2 regions of the Yoonia sp. MH D7 genome follow, and region 1 is predicted to be linked to the other one. Evidence: riboswitches for the same ligand, from Rfam matches in the RefSeq annotation. Region 1 holds a riboswitch; the other holds the start of a gene.

Region 1 (11,880 bases):
CAAGTTGCGTAGCTTTGAAGAGACAGCTTTCCTTTGAAGTCGTAAAAAGCTGCAAAAAAATGCTAAAACGGGCGTTTTTTTGCGCAACACTCGTTGTGGATGGGCACAAGATGCCGTTAACTGTGCGCACATGAGGCCCAATAAATCGGGCGAAAAGATGGAGACCAGAAAATGGCAAAACCAATGACGAAAGCACAGCTTGTTGCAGCACTTGCAGAAGATATGGGCGTAGACAAAAAAGCCGCAGGCGCAGCGCTTGATGCCGTTTGTACTCTGATCACACGCGAAGTGTCCGGCGGCGGCGCGGTCACACTTCCAGGCGTTGGCAAGATTTATTGCCGTGAACGTCCAGAGCGCATGGTGCGTAACCCTGCCACTGGCGAGCAAATCAAAAAAGATGCAGACAAAGTTGTCAAAATGACAATCGCGAAGGCACTGAAAGATTCAGTTAACGACTAAGTCGTGATTTATAGAATTCGTAAGAAGGCCGTCCAGATTGGATGGCCTTTTTGCATTCTCGACCATCATAATATTTGAAATAGGTGCGTGCGATGGACATGAAAGCAATCCTTATGGGCCTCGCCTTTGCCGCGATGTGGTCGTCCGCGTTTACCTCGGCGCGCATCATCGTCGAATACGCACCACCTCTTACGGCATTGAGCCTGCGGTTTCTGGTGTCGGGGATCGTCGGTATCATCATCGCTAAGCTGCTTGGACAAACCATGCAGCTTAGCCGCAAACAGTGGGTCGGCGTTTTCATTTTCGGACTTTGTCAAAACGCACTCTACCTCGGCATGAATTTCATCGCGATGCAAACGATCCAAGCCTCGCTTGCGGCGATTATCGCCTCGACAATGCCACTTCTCGTCGCACTTGCGGGCTGGCTGCTCATGGGGCAGCGCATCCGACCTCTGGGTATCATAGGATTGGTTGCAGGCGTCATCGGAGTTAGCATCATCATGGGCGCGCGGCTTCAAGGCGGGGTTGACCCGTTTGGTTTGGCGCTCTGCATCTTTGGTGTGATCTCACTTACAGTCGCGACACTCGCTGTCTTAGGTGCAAGCTCGGGCGGCAACGTTCTTATGATCGTAGGGCTGCAAATGCTCGTCGGCAGCGCGCTTCTGGCTGGTCCAGCCATTGTATTTGAAACATTTGAGGTGACATGGAGCTGGCAACTGATCGTGGCCTTCCTTTACACAACGCTGGTGCCAGGACTACTTGCAACTTGGGTCTGGTTCCTGCTTGTCGGACGGATGGGCGCGGTTAAAGCGTCGACATTCCACTTCCTCAACCCGTTCTTCGGCGTCGCAATCGCAGCGGTTTTGTTGGGCGAAACCTTAGGTCGGGCCGATATATTGGGCGTTGCCGTTATTGCCGGCGCGATTTTGGCGGTGCAAATATCCAAGCAGCCGCCTCCCAAGCCCTCACCAACCGCTGGCTGACACATCTAACTCGCTTGCCAGTTGATCTAGAAAATCGCGCAAAACATTGGCGCGATCTTGCGCTAGCATCCGTCCGGTTTTAGTTTGCATTGTCGCGGGCAAGCCGAGCAGCTTGACCTTAAAATGATCGACGGCATAGGCCTTTTCATTCAACGGGCGCGCCGTGCCAAATGGGTCACCACCATGAAACAATGCACCACCCAAAACACCTGTTGTCGCAAAGCAACGCGCGATCCCAATCGCACCAAGTGCCTCGATACGATCCGCATCTTGTAAAACTTTGGCTTCTAAGGTCTCGGGGGTAATATTCGCCGAAAAACTATGCGCTTCGATAGCGTGGCATGTCGCGTTAATCTGCTGATCAGTCAATCCAAAACCAGCCAACGCAGGGCGCGCGGCCTGCGCCGATAACCTAGAGGCGCGCGTCCGCTCCGGGCTATCTTTCGGCACTGAAACCAAATCATGCAAGTAACATGACGCCAAAAGGACTGCCATATCACAGGGCTCCTCGCCGCCCGAAATGACCTTCGCATTCGCCCAGACCCGATCTGTATGCGACACATCGTGCGCCGCATCTCCACTCCCATTTGCATTCAGATATGCTCGTAGAGCAGTGCGTAGCATCATCCGATTTTACCCCTGACGCCACCTGTTTGGCCGCGATCTAACAGCAGGTGATCAAGAATCACACAGGCCATCATCGCTTCCCCAACAGGTACAGCACGGATGCCGACACACGGATCATGACGGCCCTTTGTGATAACTTCCATCGGTGATCCGTCCATGCGGATCGACTTGCGAGGGCTCAAGATCGAAGACGTCGGTTTGACCGCAAAACGCACTACAATATCTTGGCCCGTGCTGATCCCGCCCAGAATACCGCCAGCGTGGTTGCTGGAGTACTTGGGATGCCCGTCGTTCCCCATGAAAATCTCGTCAGCATTATCGCGGCCCGTCAGAGATGCCGCATTCATACCTTCGCCAATTTCGACACCTTTCACAGCATTGATCGACATCATAGCGGCCGCCAGATCAGTGTCTAACTTGCCATAAACTGGGGCACCGATGCCCGCAGGCACGCCGCGTGCAACAACCTCGATTATTGCCCCGACAGAGTTGTGATCATCTTTCCGAAGCCATGCCAAATAGTTATTCCACTCCGCCGCAGCGTCAGCATCAGGGCAAAAGAAATCATTGCGATCAATCTCGTCCCAATCAACTTTGGCGTGGTCAATTTTCTTTGACCCCATCTGGGTCATGTAGCCTCTGATCTGAACATTTGGCGCCATGGCGGCAATCGCCTCGCGTGCCACACCGCCCGCCGCAACGCGCGCTGCGGTTTCACGAGCTGACGAACGACCACCGCCACGATAATCGCGCACACCATATTTTTGGTGATAGGTAATATCTGCATGACCAGGACGAAACGTATTCGCGATATCACCATAGTCCTTGGATCGTTGGTCGGTGTTGCGGATCATTAACTGAATAGGCGTTCCAGTCGTGACACCTTCAAACACGCCTGACAGAATCTCGACCTCATCAGCCTCTTGGCGCTGGGTCGTATTCTTATTCAGGCCGGGGCGGCGCTTGTTCAACCATTGCTGGATCATACTCGCATCAATCGGCACGTTCGGCGGACATCCGTCAATCGTCGCACCCAATGCTGGCCCGTGGCTTTCGCCCCAAGTAGTGAACCGGAAAAAATGGCCAAATGTGTTCATCGACATGGGAATGCTCCTTTGTATTCGCGATACGGTAAAGTTGCTCCTTGGAAAAGCCCAGCAATCTAACGCACAGCACAATTGTGGCTATTTTCCCTCGACATCGACACCCACTTGCCAATCCGACACATTCATCCTACCAAAGTGACACCTCGGGGGGCCATTTTGGCTGAGATGCGCAAGCGGACCCGTTGAACCTGAACCGGTTAAGACCGGCGGAGGGAAGGTCTGGCAATCATGCTGTCCCCCAATCCGCTCGTCGCATTTGGAGGATACGATGGAAAAACCAATCATTCTGACAGCTGCTGCGGCATTTGCTTTGGCAACACCTGCCTTAGCTGAAATGCCAGTGCTGACTGTCTTAACATATGACAGCTTTACGAGCGAGTGGGGTCCTGGTCCCGCGATAGAGGTCGCATTTGAAGAAATCTGCGCCTGTGACCTGCAATTTGTGGGTGCAGGTGATGGTGCTGCCTTGCTGGCACGCTTGCAACTGGAAGGGCCACGCACAGATGCAGATATTGTGTTGGGTTTGGATACAAACCTGACCGCAAGCGCGCGCGAAACCAATCTATTTGGGCCACACGGTGTGACCGCGGAGTTCAACTTGCCAGTCGCTTGGGATGACGCAGAGTTTTTACCGTTTGACTGGGGCTACTTCGCCTTTGTTGGCAACAAGGGAGAGACGGCACCAACGTCTTTGCGGGCGCTTGCAGACAGCGACGTCAAGGTGGTCATTCAAGACCCGCGTTCCTCGACTCCGGGCCTTGGCCTTTTGATGTGGGTGCAGGCTGCCTACGGCGATGATGCGCTCGCGCTTTGGGCAGATCTTGCTGATAACATTGTCACTGTGACCCCCGGCTGGTCTGAGGCTTATGGACTTTTCTTGCAGGGAGAGGCGGATGGGGTTTTGTCTTACACAACATCGCCCGCTTACCATCTGATTGCGGAAGATGACGGCAGTAAAGTTGCGTGGCTCTTTGACGAAGGGCACTACATACAAGTCGAAGTCGCAGCTAAACTAGCAGGCACAGACCAACCGGAATTAGCAGATCAATTCATGGCATTCATGGTGTCCGACGCGTTTCAATCGATCATTCCAACAACCAATTGGATGTACCCGGCTGTTATGCCGGCAGACGGTTTGCATGACGGTTTTGATGATTTGGTGACGCCTTCCAAATCACTGCTCTTCTCGTCCGAGGATGCATTGGCTTTGCGCGCAGAGGCACTGGACAAATGGCGCACAGCCCTTTCTCAATAACGCCGCGCTGGCCCGGTGGCATTGCTGCCGGGCTTGTGCTTGCGTTGACGTTGGGAACGCTGGGGGCCGTGCTGTTTCGTGCTGACCTGACATCTGGTCTAGGTGCGGCTGACTGGTCTGCCATCCGCTTTACAATCAGTCAGGCATTCGTCTCGGCTGCCCTGAGCTGCCTGCTGGCCGTTCCTGTGGCGCGGGCATTGGCGCGTCGCACTTTTTTGGGGCGATCTTTGCTGATCACGTTGTTGGGCGCGCCTTTCTTATTGCCTGTCGTGGTGGCTGTTCTTGGTATTTTAGCCGTGTTTGGGCGTGGCGGGATCGTGAACTCTTTGCTTGGTTGGGCCGGAATTCCGCTGATTAACATCTATGGTTTTCATGGGGTCGTGCTGGCGCATGTGTTTTTCAATTTGCCGCTGGTCACACGACTTATTCTCCAATCGTGGCTCTCGATCCCGTCAGAGCGGTTCCGGCTTGCGGCCAGTCTTGGCGCACCCGTGGGGACCCTGATTGAGCGACCGATGTTGCGCTCGGTGCTTCCCAGCGCGTTCCTCGTGGTATTCCTGATTTGCCTGACCAGTTTTGCCGTAGCGCTTACTTTAGGTGGCGGGCCACAAGCGACGACGGTGGAGTTGGCCATCTATCAGGCGCTGCGGTTTGATTTTGACCTTGGACGGGCGGGATTGCTGGCAGCCGTGCAGTTCGGGATCTGTGCAGGCGCGGCGATTCTGGCATGGAAATTCAGTATCGCTGATATGTCAGGGGCAGGGCTGGATCGCAGCGTGCGGCGATGGGATGGAAGCCCTGTGCATGACGGAATTTACATTAGCCTCGCAGTTTTATTCCTGATCCTCCCACTCGGCATGGTCATATGGCGCGGATTGCCGGGGTTGGCCGAGCTGCCACCAGAGATATGGCGTGCGGCCTGGCGGTCGATTCTCGTCGCAATAGCATCGGCGACGATCTGCATGGTGCTGACACTGGTACTTGCGCTGCGTGGCGGGCGGATGGTCGCAATGGTCGGGGTGCTGCCGCTTGCGGCATCGTCATTGGTTATTGGCACGGGCTTGTTTCTGATGATCTACCCATTCGCTAACCCCGCAAAGCTTGCACTTGCGGTGACCGCAGTCACAAACGCAACCTTGGCGCTGCCTTTTGCGCTTCGAGCTGTGAGCCCTGCTGCCATGAAAGTTGAGGCAGATTTCGGCAGGCTCGGTGCGTCGCTCGGGTTGCACCCATCGGTTTGGATTATACGCATTATGCTACCACGATTGCGCGCACCGATCGGATTTGGCGCAGGATTGGCGGCGGCACTTTCTATGGGTGATCTTGGAGTGATCACACTTTTTGCAGGGGACGCCCAAGAAACCCTTCCACTGGCGATGTATAGGTTGATGGGAGCATATAAAATGGACGCAGCAGCCGGAGCAGCCCTTTTGTTGCTATCGCTTAGCCTTGGATTATTCTGGATCTGCGATAAAGGAGGACGCGGCAATGTTGACATTTGATCAGCTTGAATTGGTGCAAGGCGAATTTCGACTGCGGGCCGATATTGTAATCAAGCCAGCGACGATCACAGCACTGATGGGCCCGTCCGGAGCGGGAAAATCTACGTTTCTTTCTGCAATCGCGGGTTTCTTGCTTGTAGATTCCGGGGAAATAGTTTTTAATGAAACCCGTATAGATGCCCTAGCCGTGGCAAAGCGGCCTGTTAGTATTTTATTCCAAGATAACAATCTTTTCCCACATCTCACAATCGCTGATAATGTTGGTCTGGGTCTGCGCGCGACCCTGAAACTGAAAGCAGCTGAACGAAAACATGTTGAGGATGTGCTCGCAGATGTCGGGCTTTCAGGGCTAGGTGGACGTAAACCCGCTGGGCTTTCAGGTGGGCAGCAAAGCCGTGCCGCACTGGCGAGGATACTGCTTGCAGGGCGACCTATCGTGCTGCTGGACGAGCCGTTTGCGGCACTTGGGCCGCGGTTGAAAGAAGAAATGCTGGATTTGGTGAAATCGCGACTGGCGGGTCGCGCGGTGATTATGGTGACACATGACCCAGCAGACACAAAACGCATTGCTGATAATGTCTGTGTTGTCGCTGACGGGCTCGTATTTGCACCTGTAAATACAGTTGATATTTTCGCCAATCCTCCGCCGGCCCTGCGCGACTATCTCGGAGAAATGGGTTAAAACCCATCCCACCACAAACGCAAAAGGCCCGCCAAATTGGCGGGCCTTTGTAACAGTCTAGGCAATCTTAGTCTTCGTGCTTATGCTTGTGTGGCGCCCACAACCGCTTGTTTGTGAGATACAAAAGCACGGACAAAAGAGACAAGAACAGAACGCCGGTCAAACCAGCTTGTTTGCGTGCCATCATTTTTGGTTCAGCCGCCCACATCAAGAATGCAGCAACATCTTCTGCTTCATTTTCAATTGAGTTGGAATGACCATCGTCAAAGTCCAGATCTTCGCCGTAAAGCGGCTGTGCCATCGCGATCCAAGAGCCGGGTACCATATGATGACCCTCCTCGTCGATGCACTCTTCGGGAAAGCCGCCGGCTGCAAATGCCGCGTTATACGAGCCTTCAAAATCTTCAGGCGCGCACGCAGGCGGTTCTTCGTAGCCGATCATGAGCGATGCAATATATTCAGCTCCGCCCATCCCGTTAAACAACTGGCTTAGTCCTGTTCCATATGGGCCATGAAAGCCTGCGCGCGCTTTCGCCATCAAAGACAGGTCAGGTGCGGCTTCAAGTCCCGAACCCGGGAATTTATCCGCAGGAGTAGCATTGCGGAAATCGCCATTGCCATCGTCAAGTGCTGGGTCAAAGACCTCTAAACCGTCTGCATAGGCGCGCATCTGGTCTTCGGGTAGCGCAGGGCCGCCTTCGTCATGAAGGTTGCGAAATGCGACCAGTTCCAAACCGTGACATGCACTGCAAACCTCGGTGTAGATTTTCAGGCCACGTTGTAGCTGGTTTTGATCAAAGGAGCCGAACGGGCCTTCGAAAGAGAAATCGAAGTCGACGAGGTGCACTTCGGATTCAGCAACCGCAGTGCTGGCGGAAACCGCCAGAACAGTTGCTAGGGTGAGTTTACGGAACATCTTCATTTGTCCTTTCCTCACTCGGCCGGTTTGACGGTTGAGCCGTCAGTTTTTGGACCGTAGTGCGCGTTGAAATCATCTTCGATTGTTGCTGGCGGTGTCAGCGGCTTCTCGATCACACCCAAAAGCGGAAGGATGACAAGGAAGTATGCAAACCAATATGTTGCGCCAAGCAAAGAAATGTACGGGTAGATACCATCCGTTGGCATCGCGCCGACCCACATAAGCACAACAAAGTCGACTGACAGTAGGGCGAACCACCACTTGAACATCGGACGGAACCGACCAGAGCGAACCGATGATGTGTCCAACCAAGGTGCCAGTGCCATCACAAAGATAGCGCCAAACATCGCCAACACACCAAAGAACTTGGCATCAATAATGCCGAAGCTGAGGAAGTTAACGATCTGAACAACCCAGACGTCAGCGGTGAAGGCCCGCAAGATCGCGTAGAATGGCAGGAAGTACCATTCTGGAACGATGTGCGATGGGGTGACCAGCGCGTTTGCCGGAGTATAGTTGTCAGGATGACCAAGGTAGTTCGGCATGAAGCCGACAACCGCCATAAAGATAGCCAGGATAACAGCTAAGGCGAACAGGTCTTTGATCACAAAGTAGGGCCAGAAAGGCAGTGTGTCTTTTTTGGCTTCATCAACACTGCCGCGACGCACTTCAACACCAGTCGGGTTGTTGTTGCCTGTGTGGTGGAACGCCCAGATGTGCACGATCACAAGACCAGCAATGACGAACGGCAGTAAATAGTGCAGCGAGAAGAATCTGTTCAATGCAGGTTGGCCAACGGCGCCCGCACCAAGCAACCAAGTCTGAAGCGATTCACCGATGAATGGTATCGCGCCAAATAGACCTGTAATAACGGCCGTCCCGTGGAAGGACATCTGCCCCCATGGAAGAACATAACCCAAGAAACCAGCAGCCATCATGAGAACATAAATCAACATGCCGATGATCCAAGTAATCTCGCGTGGCGCTTTATAAGAGCCATAGTAAAGGCCGCGGAACATGTGAACATAAACAGCAAAGAAGAACAGTGATGCGCCATTCATGTGGAAATAGCGCAGCATATGCCCGCCATTAACGTCACGCATGATGTGTTCAACAGAGGTGAACGCCATATCAACGTGCGGCGTGTAGTGCATGACCAGCACGATACCTGTCGCAATCTGCAAAACAAGTGTGAAAGCAAGGACAATGCCCCAGATCCACATCCAGTTAAGGTTTTTCGGGGTCGGGGCGGTTAGCGTGCTGTAAAGCAGGCTGATGATCGGAAGACGGGATTCAACACCTTTGGTGAAGTTCGACTTCGGCTCATAATGGTCGTGGGGAATACCAGACATATTCTGCTCTCCTTAACCGAGTTGAATTGTTGTTTCGTCCACGAAGGACGCAACAGGAATGAGAAGGTTGCGCGGTGCAGGGCCTTTGCGAATACGACCGGATGTGTCGTAGTGTGAACCGTGACATGGGCAGAACCAACCGCCAAAATCACCGGATTCACCTAAAGGTACACAGCCAAGGTGCGTGCAAATGCCCATCTGAACCAACCAGACACCGTCCTCGGACAGGGCGCGGTTTTCATCAGATGCATCCGCACCGACAACAGCGTTTTCATTCTCTGCACGTTGATCGGGCAACTCGGACATATCAACGGCGCGAGCGGCTGCGATTTCGTCCTCTGTGCGGGCGCGGATAAATACCGGCTTACCCTGCCACAGCACGGTTAGCTGTGTTCCCGGGTCAATAGCGCTGACGTCAACGCGGATAGAAGCCAACGCTAGGACATCCGCGGATGGATTCATTTGGTTTACGAGGGGCCAAACAGCCGCGCCTGTAACTACTGCACCCGCACCTGCGGTTGCATAGTAAATAAAGTCGCGGCGAGTGCCTTGATGGTCTTCTGCATGTGACACGAGGTGCATCTCCGGTGGTTGGGGCCCGTCGACCCACACGAAAAATCAAATAATGTTTACCCATTATCTATTCTGGCGGTGTTTAGCCACCAAAACCCTATCCGTCCAGCGGACAATAAGGCGCAGGTGTGATAAGACTACACTCATGCACAAAAATCACAAACAGATCATGAACGGAAATGACGATCGCTGGAGGTGAAATTCACTTGCGCCGAAAGCACAGCGCTGGCGGACATGAGGGTGCGGCGCTTTGACTGGGATGACACTTAGGCAATTGGTGATTAACAGTATTGTTACACCCGCTTGTCATGATCCCCGCACAGGCATACTAATCTTACGAATACTCAATGAAAGCCATGCGCGATGTTAAACAAGACTATAACAGCAACTGCCCTCTTATGCTTGGCGCCACTTAGCGCGTCCGCAGAAGTAGAACTTAGCTTTTACAGCGGCGCCCAAAACTCGCCGCATTCGGTTGTTTCGGTCACTGGCGATCCGGACATCCCTAGCGATCGGTTTCGGATGGGGTGGGTCGGTAAATCTATGGACGCGCCTATCTATTACGGCCTGCGTGCGACAATCTGGAAAACACCGTCCTTCGGTTACGGCCTTGATTTTACACATAACAAAATTTACCCCAATGAAGGCGATCTCGAAAAGGCGGGTTATAAAACGCTCGAATTTACGGATGGGCTAAACACACTGACTGTAAACGCATATCGGCGCTGGCAAAACGCAATTGGCAATTTCACACCCTATGTCGGTGGCGGACTTGGGGTCGCGATCCCACACGTTGAAGTCACCTACGGGGCAAGCGAAACATTCGGCTACCAAGTGACTGGCGCTGCGGTAACGTGGTTGGCTGGCGCAAGCTATCCGATCAACGACAAATGGTCCGTATTCGGCGAATACAAAGGCACATATAGCCAAAACGTCGCTGACCTCGACTCAGGGGGCACGCTCAAAACCGACGTCGTTACCAACGCGGTTAACCTCGGTCTTAGCTTTAAGTTCTAAACGTTACGGGATGGGTTAAAACCCATCCTACACCTTCGTGGCAACCATACTATCACGCGCCTCAAACGCCGCGAACCACTCTGCTAACGCTGCATTTCCGTTGCGCCAGCCACGGGCATCATGGCGCAGGTCCAAATATCCCAGCGCACAGGCAACGCCTACCTGACCCATATCCAGGGGCCCAGCCAAATGGCTCATCCAACGCCCATTGATATCGGCGATTGCGCGAGCAATCTTACCCCAATGCGCGTCCGTCCAAACGGCATACTGCTTATCCTCCGGGCGCAACCGTGATTCGTAGACGATCGACACAGCCGAGTCCATGATGGCATCAGCCAAAGCTTCTAGCGTCAAAACCTCCCAGATTCGTCCCTCTGGATATAATCCTGCGCCCGCGTGATCATTCAGAAATCTTGTAATCACACGACTATCAAAAATTGCTGGTCCATCCTCGCGAATCAACGTGGGAATTCGCCCTGTCGGATTTGCCGCCACGACCGATGCATCGGTGTTTAACGCACTTGTCGACACTTCCACTTCTTCAACCGTATCGTTCAGGTTGGCCTCACAGATCAGAACACGGACCTTACGCACATAGGGTGAGGAGGGGGACATCAGTAATTTCATAGGACGGCTCCTTGGGGGTTGCTAGAATAAAACGTCATCTTGACCGTCTTGCCAAGGCTCATACTTTTCCATCACTGACGTAAACGCCTCGGATTTCAAAAATGCATTCAACCAGCGCTGCAAATGCGGCCAATCCTGTGCATCAAACCACGCCCGATCGGTATTCGCAAACTGGCGCACAAACGGCAATATCGCCATATCAGCCAAAGATTGCGCTCCATATAGCCAATCCTGCCCATCAAGCATCCCATCCAACGTTCGCAAAAACGTAGCCCCCTCGGCGCGGGCGACCTTTCGTGTGCCATCCACATGACGCACATGGTATTTGTAACGATCTAGCGCAGATTTAAACGGCCCATCCGACTGCGCAATCAAATCAAAACCGCCTTCTGGCAGGTTCAGCCAGCCTTCTGGATCATTTTGCGCAAGCGCCCAGCGCATAACATCAAGGCTCTGGTCTATGACGTAGTCGTGCGCTTGCACCACCGGAACGGTACCCTTGGGAGAAGCGAGCAGCATCTCGACCGGTTTGTCACGTAACAGGATTTCCCTTAACCGGACCTGGACCCCGCTGGCCTTAATCGCAAGCCGCGCGCGCATCGCATAAGGGCAGCGCCTGAATGACCAAAGAATAGGTGGCTGTGGCATATGTCGAAGCCTCCGGCGGGACTATTTAAGAAAAAGCGAGGAGTTGCTTGCCGCGAACTCCGGAGATTTGCGTTGCGACTATCTGGCTCTCTGCTTGTGGGGTGTCAAAGATGACCTCAGCAAATTGTGC
Region 2 (11,880 bases), 2.8 Mb from region 1:
CACTGTCAAATACAGGGTAAAAGCGGGGTAAGTTCATAGCCATGCCTTTCCAATCAAAGGGGTGGAGGGGACCGCCATGTCACGTTGACCCATCGGACCTGATACAGCCGCCAAGGCACCCGCCTGCGCCGCCAATGCAAAGGCGCGGGCCATTTCGGCGGGGTCGTTGGCCTCTGCAACCGCAGTGTTGAGCAGGATAGCGTCAAACCCCAATTCCATCGCCTGAGCGGCGTGACTAGGAAGGCCAAGTCCTGCGTCAATTACCATCGGGATATCGGGAAATGCTGCGCGCAGCGTGCGCAAGCCGTGGATGTTGTTCAGGCCCATCCCCGATCCGATAGGCGCGCCCCAGGGCATCAGCACACGGCAGCCCGCATCAATCAATTTGGCCGCCAGAACTTGGTCTTCGGTGGTGTAGGGGAACACCTTGAAACCGTCGGCGCATAATGCCTCTGCCGCCTCCAACAATCCGAACGGATCAGGTTGCAAAGTGTCGGCATGGCCGATCACCTCAAGTTTAATCCAGTCGGTCTGGAAATACTCCCGCGCCATTTGTGCCGTGGTGATCGCCTCGCGAGCGGAATGACATCCGGCGGTGTTGGGTAAGAGGTGTACGCCAAGTCCGCGCACCATATCCCAGAACGCTTGCCCTGCGCCGCGCTGGCGCCGTAGCGATACCGTTGCAACCGACGCGCCGCTGCTGCGGAACGCCGCTTCCATCACGGTGGGCGAGGGATAGCGCGCAGAGCCCAACATCATGGGGGTTGTCAGTGCCACGCCATAGAAATCACGCATGGTTCACCCCCCCTGCATTGCGGTCAAAACCTCAAGCTGGTCGCCAGATGAAAGCGGTGTGCCATCGCGCGCAGCTGAGGGAATAAAAGTGCCGTTAAGGGCGGTCGCCACCCGCGCGTCGCCCCAGCCCAATTCGACCAACGCGGTATCCAGATGCGTAGCAGTCACTTCGTGCTGGTCGCCGTTTACCTCAATCTTCATGGATCAAATCCCCCATATTGCCTGTTAAAAGAAACTCTGCCGCCTGTTCTGCCAATGCGGGAGCCATCAGAAATCCGTGTCGGAACAGTCCGTTAAGATGCAAAATACGCCCTCGCCGAATGATGCGCGGCACATGATCGGGAAAGGCGGGGCGCAGGTCCGCTCCTGTTTCGACGATCTCGGCCTCGGCAAAGCGCGGGTCGAGCGCATAGGCGACTGACAGCAGTTCCAAAGCCGAGCGGACGGTCACGGGGCCGCGCGCTGCACTTTCGATTTGTGTTGCGCCCAGCATGAACAAGCCCCCCTTGCGGGGCACGACATAAAGCGGATGGCGTGGATGCAGCAGGCGGATGGGCCGCGACAAGGTGATCTCGTCCGAGCGCAGAATGATCATTTCACCGCGCACCCCGCGCAGGCCGGGCAGATCACCCTGTGCAGCTAAACCACGACAGTCGATCACGGGCCCTTCCAGATCGTCGGGCGTGACTGTGCCAGTTTCGACACTTACGCCTGATGTGGTGAGCATGTGTGTCAGGTCTGACAACGCCTGTCGCGGGTCCAGATGCGCCTCTTGCTCAAAGAACAGACCGCGCCGGTGGAGCCCTTCAAGGTCAGGCTCAAGCGCGGAAATTGCCTCGCTGTCGCAGGTGATGTGCCCGTGGGTGCGCGCGGCAAAACGGTCCAGTTCGGCGTGGTCACGCGCAGGTGTCAGCACCAATGTGCCTTGGGCGGTGACGCGGGTGACTTCCTGCCACAGGGCTGCTGCCTTGCGTCCATATGTGATCACGGGCAGCTCCGAAGTCGCGCCTTCGCACTCCGCAGCCAGCATACCGCCCGCCCACCACGAACACCCATGCGGCCCCGGCAAGCCGGTGCGATCGATGACACGCGGGCGTAGGCCACGCTTTAGACAGGAATGCGCGGCCCAAAGACCTGCAACGCCTGCGCCAATAATCGTGACATCACTCATCGCGCCACACCGCGTGGAAATGGTGGACGGGGCCGTTGCCGCTACCGATGTTCAGCTGGTCTGCGGCTGCTATAGCGTTCTGCAGATAGGCATGAGCGGCCTGCACTGCCTCGGGCAACAGCATGCCGCGGGCCAACTTTGCCGCAATGGCTGCTGACAGCGTACATCCGGTGCCGTGGGTGTTGTGCGTCGGATGGCGCGGCGCAGACAGTCGCAGCACATCTTGCGCGGTGATCAATAGATCAACGCATTCAGTGCCAGACGCGTGTCCACCTTTCATCAAAACGGCACGCGGCCCTAATGCCAGCAGGGCGCGGCCTTGCTCAAGCATCTCGGCCTCACTCGCGGCCTCCGGTGCGTCTAGCAACTGTGCAGCTTCTGGTAAGTTGGGGGTCACAAGGTCTGCCAGTGGCAACATCCGTGTGCGCAGTGCCACAACTGCAGCATCCGCCAACAACACGTCGCCCGATTTAGCCACCATCACCGGATCGAGCACCACCGGGACCGCGCAGCGCACCAAACCGTTTGCGACCGCGTTTATCGTTTCGGCGCTGCCCAACATGCCAACTTTGATCGCGTTGATCGTCAGATCGTCAAAGACAGCATCCATCTGGGCGCGGACCATTGCAGGGGTGAGTATCTCCACCGCCATCACCGCACGGGTGTTCTGCGCGGTGATCGCGGTTATGACGCTAGCACCATAAACGCCCAATGCGCTGAATGTTTTGAGATCAGCCTGAATCCCCGCGCCACCGCCACTGTCGGATCCTGCAATCGTCAACGCTTGAAAAACCATAGATAGCCCCATTCAAAAAAAGGGCCAAAGCATAGAAAAACGGAGGGTATACGGCTGTAAGGGTTCACAGCTTTTTCTCCGTTCCCTACGCCGGAATGACCCGGATCAGGTTCGATGGGTCAGCTTTCGCCTCTCAGCCATAATGGCACCCCAACGGATGACTAAGAGCTAGCTGCGAATCTAAACTATGTCAAATCGGGTGGCGGGAGTAACTGTGAGTTGCGATGGATTACTGCTGTGGTTAACCTAAATGAGACAATGCAGATCAGGTAGGTCACGGCGGTTGCGTTCGCTTGCAGCCGACAACCTATAAATACAATCAACAGGTTAACAGGTCCTCTCGGGTGGTTTTTTGCGTTCCAGAAAAAACGGCGCTACGGTGGTGCAACGTTTTGAACGCACTGCGGAACCCATGAAAAGTGAAATGGGAGCCCAACATGAAACTGTAGTTGCTGATCAGCGTAGATGAGGGCGGATTGCGGACTTTCGCCTCAAGTGCAAAACTTAGATTTACCTTTAGAAAAGCAGACGTGCGACGTTGCCACGCTTTATAAACGAAACGTGGCTCACTAGAACGCAGCGCGAGAATAGAATACGCGGCAAGCCAAGCTAAGATGGGCCGAGCTGCAGTCTTTCCATCAGAGCGATCAGGTACGAGGGTAATATCTGGGGCAGGCTTTCGCGGAGTGAATCGTAGCCTTTCCGAAAGCCAGTCAAAACACGCAGGTTTCACTAAAGTTGAACAAACCTGACGATAAAGTGCGATTCGAAAGCGTCTCCAACATGCGCAGCCATGTCAGGTGCGTTGTGGAGCTTGGCAGTTTGCCGTCACGCGAAATGTCAGACGGAATGCCCCACTTGATCATAAACATCTCTGGCGTGTGACCTTAATCCCTATTGTTTGAAAAATCCGATGACAACGCACTTTAGGTTGTTTGAGGGTTTTGAAACTACTACAGGTTGAAATCAGCAATATTTTGTGACCTCACTTGAAATTCCGCGACTAGGGTGTGTCAGTCCACTATTAAAAATTTAACCTTCGATACCCGCAACGACATCGAATTTAACATGGCAGCTGCGACTGGTCCAATGCTCACTGGATAGGGTCGAGCTGATTGTATCAGGTGCCGGGTTAATTGTGAAAATACCTGTATCGGGTGGCCCTCTGCTTTCTACCACACATGAGTCGTACGCATGTTCCAGCGAACCCTCGTGCCATACAGCACTAACACTCGCCGCCGGCGATCCAACCCATTTGCGGCCAAGCACGTGTTTTTCCAAATCACTTCGACGGAAATCCAGACCCTCTCTGTATAATACTCGACCCCAGCATTTAGGGGCAGAAAGAACATGAGGCAAATATGAACACGACTTTTTCTAAAAACCTGATCCTCGGATTCACATTTACTGCTCTCGTCCTCCCAATGGCGGCAATCGCGCAAAGCGGTCCACCTCCAGGCCTTCCCGTCGTAGACATTGCCGCCGCACTTGGCGTCTCCGAGGCAGCGCTGAAGTCCTGTATGCCAGAGCCCACCCAGGGTGCGCGCCCGGAACGGCCAGATGTGGCAGCAATCACATTTTGTCTGCGAACGGAAAATCCAGCGATCACGCAGGACTTTGTTGGTCAGACGCTGGAAAATTTTGCGCCTGCGCAAGCACGACCATCAAACTAAGCGACGTGATCAAACACGCACAGGCCACGAATTAAAGGCGACCCAACTCATGCAGTCGAACACGCACACCATCCCAAGCCTCACCAGAAGGCGCATGCTACTTGGCTTGACTGCCGCCTCTGTACTTCCAGCCTGCGCGAGTCAACCAACCGACGTCGTTGCCACAGTATCGTCGCCTCCCGTGGCGGATCCCCTCGTCGGCTTTCGCTTCTTTGCCGATGCCGATGTGGTGACTTGGGCGCAACACCTGAACCTATCGCGCCTTACAGAAAAGCCTCAAATACTGGCGCTATCTGGTGGCGGCGAAGACGGAGCCTTCGGCGCTGGCGCTCTTTCAGGTTGGTCCAAAACGGGAAAACGGCCTGATTTCGACATTGTAACCGGGGTCTCGACAGGTGCGCTAATTGCGCCAATGGCCTTTGCCGGAGCGGAAGGCGATGATGCGTTACAGCATATGTTTCTCGACAATGACGCCAGCGACCTTATGAAGGTGCGTTGGTTTTCGGCCGTCACAGGCGATAGCGTTTACGATACCGAACCCCTTGCAGATCTGATCGCATTTTATGCCCCTAACAGGTTTTTGGATAGGGTTGGCCAAAAGCATGCTGCTGGTGGCAGGCTCTTTGTGGTCACAGCGAACTTAGGAAACTCGGAGGCTGTCGTTTGGAACATGGGGGCCATTGCACAGGCCAGACAATACGATCTGTTCCGCGCCGTGATCCGTGCGTCAGGTGCCCTGCCTGGGCTGTTCCCACCTGTCAAAATCAGCTTCGCAGCGGGGGAAGGAACCACTACAGAAACACATGTTGATGGCGGCGTGCAAATGCAGTTTCTGGCAACACCCCCAGCCGCCTTTACGGTCAACTCGGATGCGGCGCGCGACGGGCATGCCTATGTGATCGTGAACAATACCCTCGATCCCGCACCGCAAGAGAGTTCGGACACGGTGCTGGGGATTTCACAGCAGGCGATGACGGCGATGGTCCGCTCTAACGCGGCCTCGTCGGTTAATATCGCACGCCTTCTTGCGCAAAGCCATGGACTTGGTTTTTCAGTCACCAGCGTGAGTACCGACAGTGGCATCATTTACGAGCCAAGTGACCGGTTTTCAGCCACCTATATGGCCGCGATGTATGCGCATGGCCAAGAGCGCGCTTTGTCCGGTTTATTGTGGGGTGGTTAAGGCGACGCGCGGCCAGATAAGTGGAGTACTTCTCGCATAAGGCAGGCGGCAATACTCTACATCTTATACATAGCGGACACGGTCCGTGCCGGACATCCAGGCTGCTTGGCGCGATACGGTAGTGCTAATCGTCGAACGGATCAGTGCGACGGAAACCGATGTATTGGCACGTATATGAGTTAGGTGCCGGCCTTGGTGGTCGCTCGCCTAGCACCAACACCTTATCGACAGGAAAAGACACTGCATGACCCCGATTGTCGAAAAGCGTCGGTGAGCTTCTAAACGTGCATTAACGCCACGGATCACTCCCAATCAAGTTCGATGGTTGCCCAATGAACCATTCAAAAACACACCAAAGGGTCAATAAAAATGACATATTTACGCAACGCCGCCATCATGTCGGCGCTTTTGGCATCGCCGTTGCCTGCATTTGCACACCACGGTAGCGGCGGGCAGTTTGACACCAGCACAACAATTGAGCTTTCAGGTGAAATTACGCGTGTCCGCCTCGTGAATCCGCACGCCTACGTGTATTTCGATTCAACGGATGCCAACGGCGAGGTCCTGAACCTGCGGTGCGAATTGCAATCAGGTTCTTTGCTCAAGCGTAACGGATGGACCACCGATATGTTTGAAATCGGCAATAAAATTTCGATTACTGGTTCACCTGATCGCACAGATCCGACCACTTGCTATATGAGCGAGATCACATTTGAAAATGGCGTTGTGGCTTCGCGCCACAGCACCTTTGACGATAGCGGTGTGATTGAGCTAGAGCACCGCCAAACAGAGCGTACTGCCCGGCAGGCGATTGCAAAGCAATCTGCCGAGAGGGGGACAGCAATCATAAGTTCAACATTGCGCCAAACCTGCTGGATCGTAACTTCACGGCTGATCAACCAAACCAGAAATGGGCCGGTGACATCACGTATATCCGGACGCGCGAAGGATGGCTGTATCTCGCTGTAATACTGGACCTGCATTCAAGGCGCGTGATCGGTTGGGCGGTGAGCAACAGGATGAAGCGGGACCTGGCGATCCGGGCATTGAACATGGCCATCGCCTTCCGAGCGCCGCCAAAGGGCTGCATCCATCACACGGATCGCGGGTCGCAATACTGTTCGCACGACTATCAAAAAATCCTGAGACAGCACGGCTTCAAAGTGTCCATGAGTGGAAAGGGAAATTGCTATGACTGTGAGTATGGTATTGCGGCTTGATGGCCTGACCCATGCTACGATTGACTGCGTGTCATTGCGTTGACGTGTCGACCGTCAAGTCGCCCCGGCAACGGGCGAGATGTGACTTTATAGGAGCCTGACGGTCAGCGTACCATCACAGTCCTGTCCCCTCGGATCGGTGCCTGGGCATTCTTAGCAATGAGGGCATCATGAAGACTACACATCCAATCATTATTGGCATCGACACACACAAAGCAACACATGTTGCCGTCGCAATCGATACGCAAGGCACCCGTTTGGCCGCATTATCTATACCCACCAATCCCAAAGGGTATTTGGAGCTGGAACGCTGGTCACAGTCTTTTGGGGGCGTTCTAGCATTCGGAATCGAAGGGACTGGTTCGTATGGTGCGGGCCTATCCCGGTCTTTGTTGGCTCAAGGCCACAATGTCATTGAGGTCACACGACCAAACCGACAGCTGCGATACACGCAAGGTAAAACAGACAGTTTGGACGCAGAGGGCGCTGCACGATCCGTTCTTTCTGGGCAGGCAACAGCGCGACCCAAGACACAAACAGGGTCATCCGAAATGATCAGACATTTGAAGATTGCACGCGATACTGGCGTTAAATCACGCTCACAGGCGATGGTAACGCTGAAGACGTTGATCATTAATGCACCTGCTGATCTTCGGGAAACACTGGATCCAATTCGAGGGAAAGTCGCGTTGATCCGGCATATTGCGGCCTTTCGGCCTGGCGATATCGACACGCCATTGGCCTCAGCAAAAGCCGCCATGCGGGCATTGGCGCGCCGGTGGCTGTGGCTGCATGAAGAAATTATTGCCCACGACAAGGAACTGGAACGCCTTGTCACCGAACGCACACCAGACCTGATGGTATCTCATGGGATAGCAACACTGACAATCGCAGAGATGCTAATCCTCGTTGGCGGCGACCCAACGCGCATCCGTTCGGAAGCAGCATTGGCAAAGCTCTGCGGTGTTTGCCCAATCCCAGCTTCCAGCGGCAAAACACACCGCTTCCGGTTAAACAGAGGCGGCAATCGACAGGCCAACGCAGCACTCTATCGTGTTGCTATCGTTAGAATGCGAAGCCACCAACCGACACTTGCATATGTCAAGAAACGCACGAAAGACGGGAAGAGCAAAAGCGAGATAATTCGATGCCTGAAACGCTACATCGTCCGCGAAATCTACAGCCAGCTCTGTGTATCGAAAACAGATCAAATCGCAACTTGACGAATATAGGAGCTTCAATGCGGCTGTTGAGACGTTCTTCAAAACCATCAAAGCGGAATTGATCTGGCGCGATACATGGGAAACCCGCAGAAAGGCTGAGATGCCATCTTCGAATACATCAATGGCTTCTACAATCCGCGACGCCGCCACTCAGCATTGGGTTGGAAAAGCCCGGTCGCCTTCGAACGCAAGGTGGCTTAAACGAGCACTTGGGGTGGTAATCCCCCCATTTTTAACGGGGTGCGGCTGTAGAACTTACGCGGCCATTTTTAGTTTCTGTGCGGGTGTGATGCCGCCGATGCCCATATTCGGGCGGTCATTGTTGTAAGTCGAGAGTATCCGTCTTGATCAAGCGGTTTTTGGTGTCCATTTGCGATTAGCTTTGACAAGTGCATTTGCGATTTCGATTAGCTTCCGCATTATAGCGACAATTGCGACCTTGGCGGGTTTTCCCACGTCTCGTAGGTGTTCGTATTTTGCTTTGAGGTCTGGGTTCCAGCGCATGGCGACTAATGCGGGCATGTAAAGGGCATCGCGCAAGGGCTTGCGCCCGCTTCCGATGGACGCTTTGCCCTGCCATAATCCAGACTGGCGTGTGATGGGGGCGAGACCAGCCAGGCTGGCCACTTGTTTGCGATCTAGCGTGCCGAGTTCGGGCATCAGGGTCAATATTGCGGCAGCAGAAACAGCGCCGACACCGGGCATGGAACGCAAAATATCATGCGTACGTGCGGTGCTCTCCCGCGCCTGGATCAGCGCTGCTATCTCGGCGTCCAACTCAACGATCTGGCGTTCCACTAGCGTGAGACGCGCTTTGGTTTGGCGTTTCAGGAGAGATAACCCCTGAATTTGAGCACGGTTGCGCAATCTGGTGCGATCCTTGACCAACCCAGCCCGCGCAACATGCAAGTCTTTGAGGTCAATTGCTTCTTTCGGGAGAGGCACTTGTGGTTCAAGATTAAATGCCGCGCCCATAAGCGCCAACATTCGAGCATCGACTGCATCAGTCTTAGCTCTCGTACCATGGGCCTGCGCAAAACGGCGCGCCTGCAAAGGATTTACCTTGACCAATGGTAACACCTTCCCAAGTGTCGCTTCAAAGGCTTTGTGATACGATCCTGTCGGCTCGTAAACGACCCTCGCTACACGGGTCGCCTTGCCCAACCATCTGATAAGAGCACGGAAGCCTGTGATTGAATTATCGAAGCGTTTAGCCATGTCGTCTTCCAATCGAAACACGTCCAGATGGGATTTAGAAATGTCCACGCCAATGTTATGATCTGTCATATTCTCCATATCCTATGCTTGTCATACGTGACTTGTTGCACGCGTATCCGTTCAGGCCTTTGGGGAAGACGGCGGTTGATCAAACTCTGGAGCGGTCCATCATGACCCAGCCATTTACGATCCAACCGCCGCCACTGCCTGTCACAAATGACGTGGCGGGCAGTGGCCCCATTATAAAGCAGGAGCCAAGTTCATTATAAGACAAGCCATTGTGTGGCGAAGTCTTGCGCCTCCTCGATGTTTTCAATGATGTGTTGGTCCAACCATTCATGCCTGACCGTGCGATTGTAGCGCTCGATGTAAGCGTTCTGCTGCGGCTTTCCGGGTTGGATATGCTGGATGCTAATACCTTGTTTTTCAGCCCATTCTAACAGCTTGCCACTGATATATTCTGGGCCATTATCAACCCGAATAGTTTCTGGTTTGCCGCGCCATTCGATGATCCGGTTGAGGCTGCGAATAACCCGTTCGGCTGGCAAAGAAAAATCAACCTCGATGCCCAAACCCTCGCGGTTAAAATCATCCAGCACGTTCAAAAGCCGAAACGCCCGGCCATCCCCGAGGCGATCCGCCATGAAGTCCATCGACCAGGTCACGTTTGGTGCGTCCGGCACTGCCAGCGCATCGGGTTTGTCCCGCTTTAACCGTTTCCGAGGTTTGATCCGCAAGTTCAGTTCCAGTTCGCAGTAGATGCGGTAAACGCGTTTGTGGTTCCACGGATGGCCCTGCACATTGCGTAGATGCAGGAAACATAGCCCAAACCCCCACGTCTTCCGGGCGGTCGTCAGCCCAACCAGCAGATCGGCGATCTCTTCGTTCCCGTCGCTCAAGAGCGGGCTGTAACGATAGCAGGTCTCACTCACGCCAAAGGTGCGGCAGGCCAGCGCAATGCTGACACCGTGTCGCGCCACAGCTTTCTCGGCCAGACCCCGACGCAGGGCTGGCCGGATCACTTTTTTCCAAGGGCTTCCTTCAGTAACTCAGCTTGCATGCTCATCTCGGCATACATCTTCTTGAGACGCCGGTTCTCGTCTTCAAGGGCCTTCATCTGGCTAATCATCGATGCGTCCATCCCGCCATACTTCGACCTCCATTTGTAGAATGACGCGTTGCTCATGCCGTGCTCGCGGCACAGCTCAGAGACAGGCACACCGCCTTCGGCTTGGCGCAGGATCGCAAGGATTTGGGGTTCGCTATATCTCGTCATCTTCATCAAAATCTCCTCAGATATCTTGCCGAGAAAATTCTACTTCCGCATCCCCTTAGTTTTGGGGAGGATTACCCAGCACCGGCGGATCCAGTTGAGACTCCTCCATCGATCGCAAATTCGTCAAGCACGGGCTATCGCTATGTCGTGACCGGTAAAGGTGGCAGCAACGGGCGCGCTGGTGCGCTGTTTGTGTCGGCGCATGCCGGCGGTGGTGGGCAGACTAAACCGACAGCGCCAAACGTTGCCGTAGTTCAAGGGAATTATAACACGACAAACATCGGTGTTGAAGTTGCCAATATTGGCGGCAATGGTGGCAACGGTGGTAACGGCTATGTTGGTGCGGGCGGTGCGAACGGCGGCAATGGCGGCGCAGGTGGCGTGGTGGACCTGTCATTTAGCGGGAACGTCACAACGACGGGCGACGCAAAGCACGGAATTTATGCGCTAAGCCGCTCTGGATCGGGAGGCAACGCGGGTACGGGATATCTGTCGTTTGGCGCGGGGTCTGGCAACGGTGGTCCGGGCTCTGACGGCGGCGCGGTCACAGTCTTTACAAGTGGCACAACCAGTATTGCGACCAATGGTATCGGTGCGCATGGTATTTACGGCTTAAGCGTTGGTGCGAATGGCGGCACGGGTGGGTCTAGCTTTGGCATCGTCGGCAATGGCGGCACGGGTGGGTCTAGCTTTGGCATCGTCGGCAATGGCGGCAGCGGTGGTGTCGGCGGCAAGGGCGGTGTTGTATCGGTGACGAACAATGGGGACATCGTGACCAACGGCGTTGGCTCTCATGGTATTTTGGCCCAGTCGATTGGCGGCGGTGGTGGCGATGCGGGCACTGCAGGCGGTATTGTTGCCTTTGCGGACGTAGGTAATGCGGGCGGATCGGGCCGCAATGCAAGCGGGTCTAACAGTGGCGCTATTCGGACCAATGCCAATTTTTCACGCGGGATTTTTGTACAGTCGATTGGCGGCGGCGGCGGTTCTGGCGGCTTTGGCGGAGGTATTTTTGCCTTGGGTGGCACTGGTGCGGGTGGAGGCGAGGCTGGCACGGCAACAGCGACCAATTCTGGAACCATCAACACGTTTGGCGTCGGGTCAGACGGGATCATGGTGCAATCAATTGCGGGATCTGGGGGTGCTGGCGGTGGCAGTGGCGGCTTGGTGGCGATTGGCGGTAGCGGCGATGCGGGCGGCGACGGCGATACGGTTTCAGCAACAAACAGTGGGACCATCACGACAAGGAATTTTGGCGCACGCGGGATTGTGGCGCAGTCGATTGGCGGCGGTGGCGGCAATGGCGGGTCGACGGGGGGAATGGT

Evidence for each region. A riboswitch is a leader RNA that binds a small molecule or an ion and turns the genes downstream of it on or off. The one in region 1 is predicted to bind thiamine pyrophosphate.
Region 2: it holds a riboswitch for thiamine pyrophosphate, as region 1 does, so the genes downstream of both, thiD (bifunctional hydroxymethylpyrimidine kinase/phosphomethylpyrimidine kinase) here and thiB (thiamine ABC transporter substrate binding subunit) in region 1, are expected to answer to the same signal.

What each region holds. Positions count from the first base shown of each region.
Region 1 is NZ_JBTJCF010000001.1:2,985,353-2,997,232, forward strand. Features, by position in the region: gene ACXLHR_RS14825 (AMP nucleosidase) at 1-37, shown strand, start outside; gene ACXLHR_RS14830 (HU family DNA-binding protein) at 172-459, shown strand; gene ACXLHR_RS14835 (DMT family transporter) at 552-1,442, shown strand; gene ACXLHR_RS14840 (HD domain-containing protein) at 1,425-2,003, opposite strand; gene aroC (chorismate synthase) at 2,066-3,172, opposite strand; TPP riboswitch at 3,310-3,407, shown strand; gene thiB (thiamine ABC transporter substrate binding subunit) at 3,444-4,430, shown strand; gene ACXLHR_RS14855 (thiamine/thiamine pyrophosphate ABC transporter permease ThiP) at 4,406-5,932, shown strand; gene ACXLHR_RS14860 (thiamine ABC transporter ATP-binding protein) at 5,919-6,614, shown strand; gene ACXLHR_RS14865 (cytochrome c1) at 6,682-7,536, opposite strand; gene ACXLHR_RS14870 (cytochrome b) at 7,548-8,885, opposite strand; gene petA (ubiquinol-cytochrome c reductase iron-sulfur subunit) at 8,898-9,458, opposite strand; gene ACXLHR_RS14880 (outer membrane protein) at 9,861-10,475, shown strand; gene ACXLHR_RS14885 (glutathione S-transferase) at 10,503-11,102, opposite strand; gene ACXLHR_RS14890 (glutathione S-transferase) at 11,124-11,750, opposite strand; gene mtaB (tRNA (N(6)-L-threonylcarbamoyladenosine(37)-C(2))-methylthiotransferase MtaB) at 11,776-11,880, opposite strand, start outside.
Region 2 is NZ_JBTJCF010000001.1:137,289-149,168, forward strand. Features, by position in the region: gene ACXLHR_RS00650 (thiamine phosphate synthase) at 1-37, opposite strand, end outside; gene ACXLHR_RS00655 (thiazole synthase) at 34-795, opposite strand; gene thiS (sulfur carrier protein ThiS) at 799-996, opposite strand; gene ACXLHR_RS00665 (FAD-dependent oxidoreductase) at 986-1,966, opposite strand; gene thiD (bifunctional hydroxymethylpyrimidine kinase/phosphomethylpyrimidine kinase) at 1,959-2,762, opposite strand; TPP riboswitch at 2,828-2,925, opposite strand; gene ACXLHR_RS00675 (glyoxalase superfamily protein) at 3,453-3,647, shown strand; gene ACXLHR_RS00680 (hypothetical protein) at 4,124-4,435, shown strand; gene ACXLHR_RS00685 (patatin-like phospholipase family protein) at 4,617-5,618, shown strand; partial or broken gene ACXLHR_RS00690 (DUF6152 family protein) at 6,015-6,284, shown strand; partial or broken gene ACXLHR_RS00695 (IS3 family transposase) at 6,455-6,814, shown strand; gene ACXLHR_RS00700 (IS110 family RNA-guided transposase) at 7,009-8,061, shown strand; partial or broken gene ACXLHR_RS00705 (IS3 family transposase) at 8,078-8,262, shown strand; gene ACXLHR_RS00710 (IS110 family RNA-guided transposase) at 8,410-9,348, opposite strand; partial or broken gene ACXLHR_RS00715 (IS3 family transposase) at 9,552-10,561, opposite strand; gene ACXLHR_RS00720 (beta strand repeat-containing protein) at 10,703-11,880, shown strand, end outside.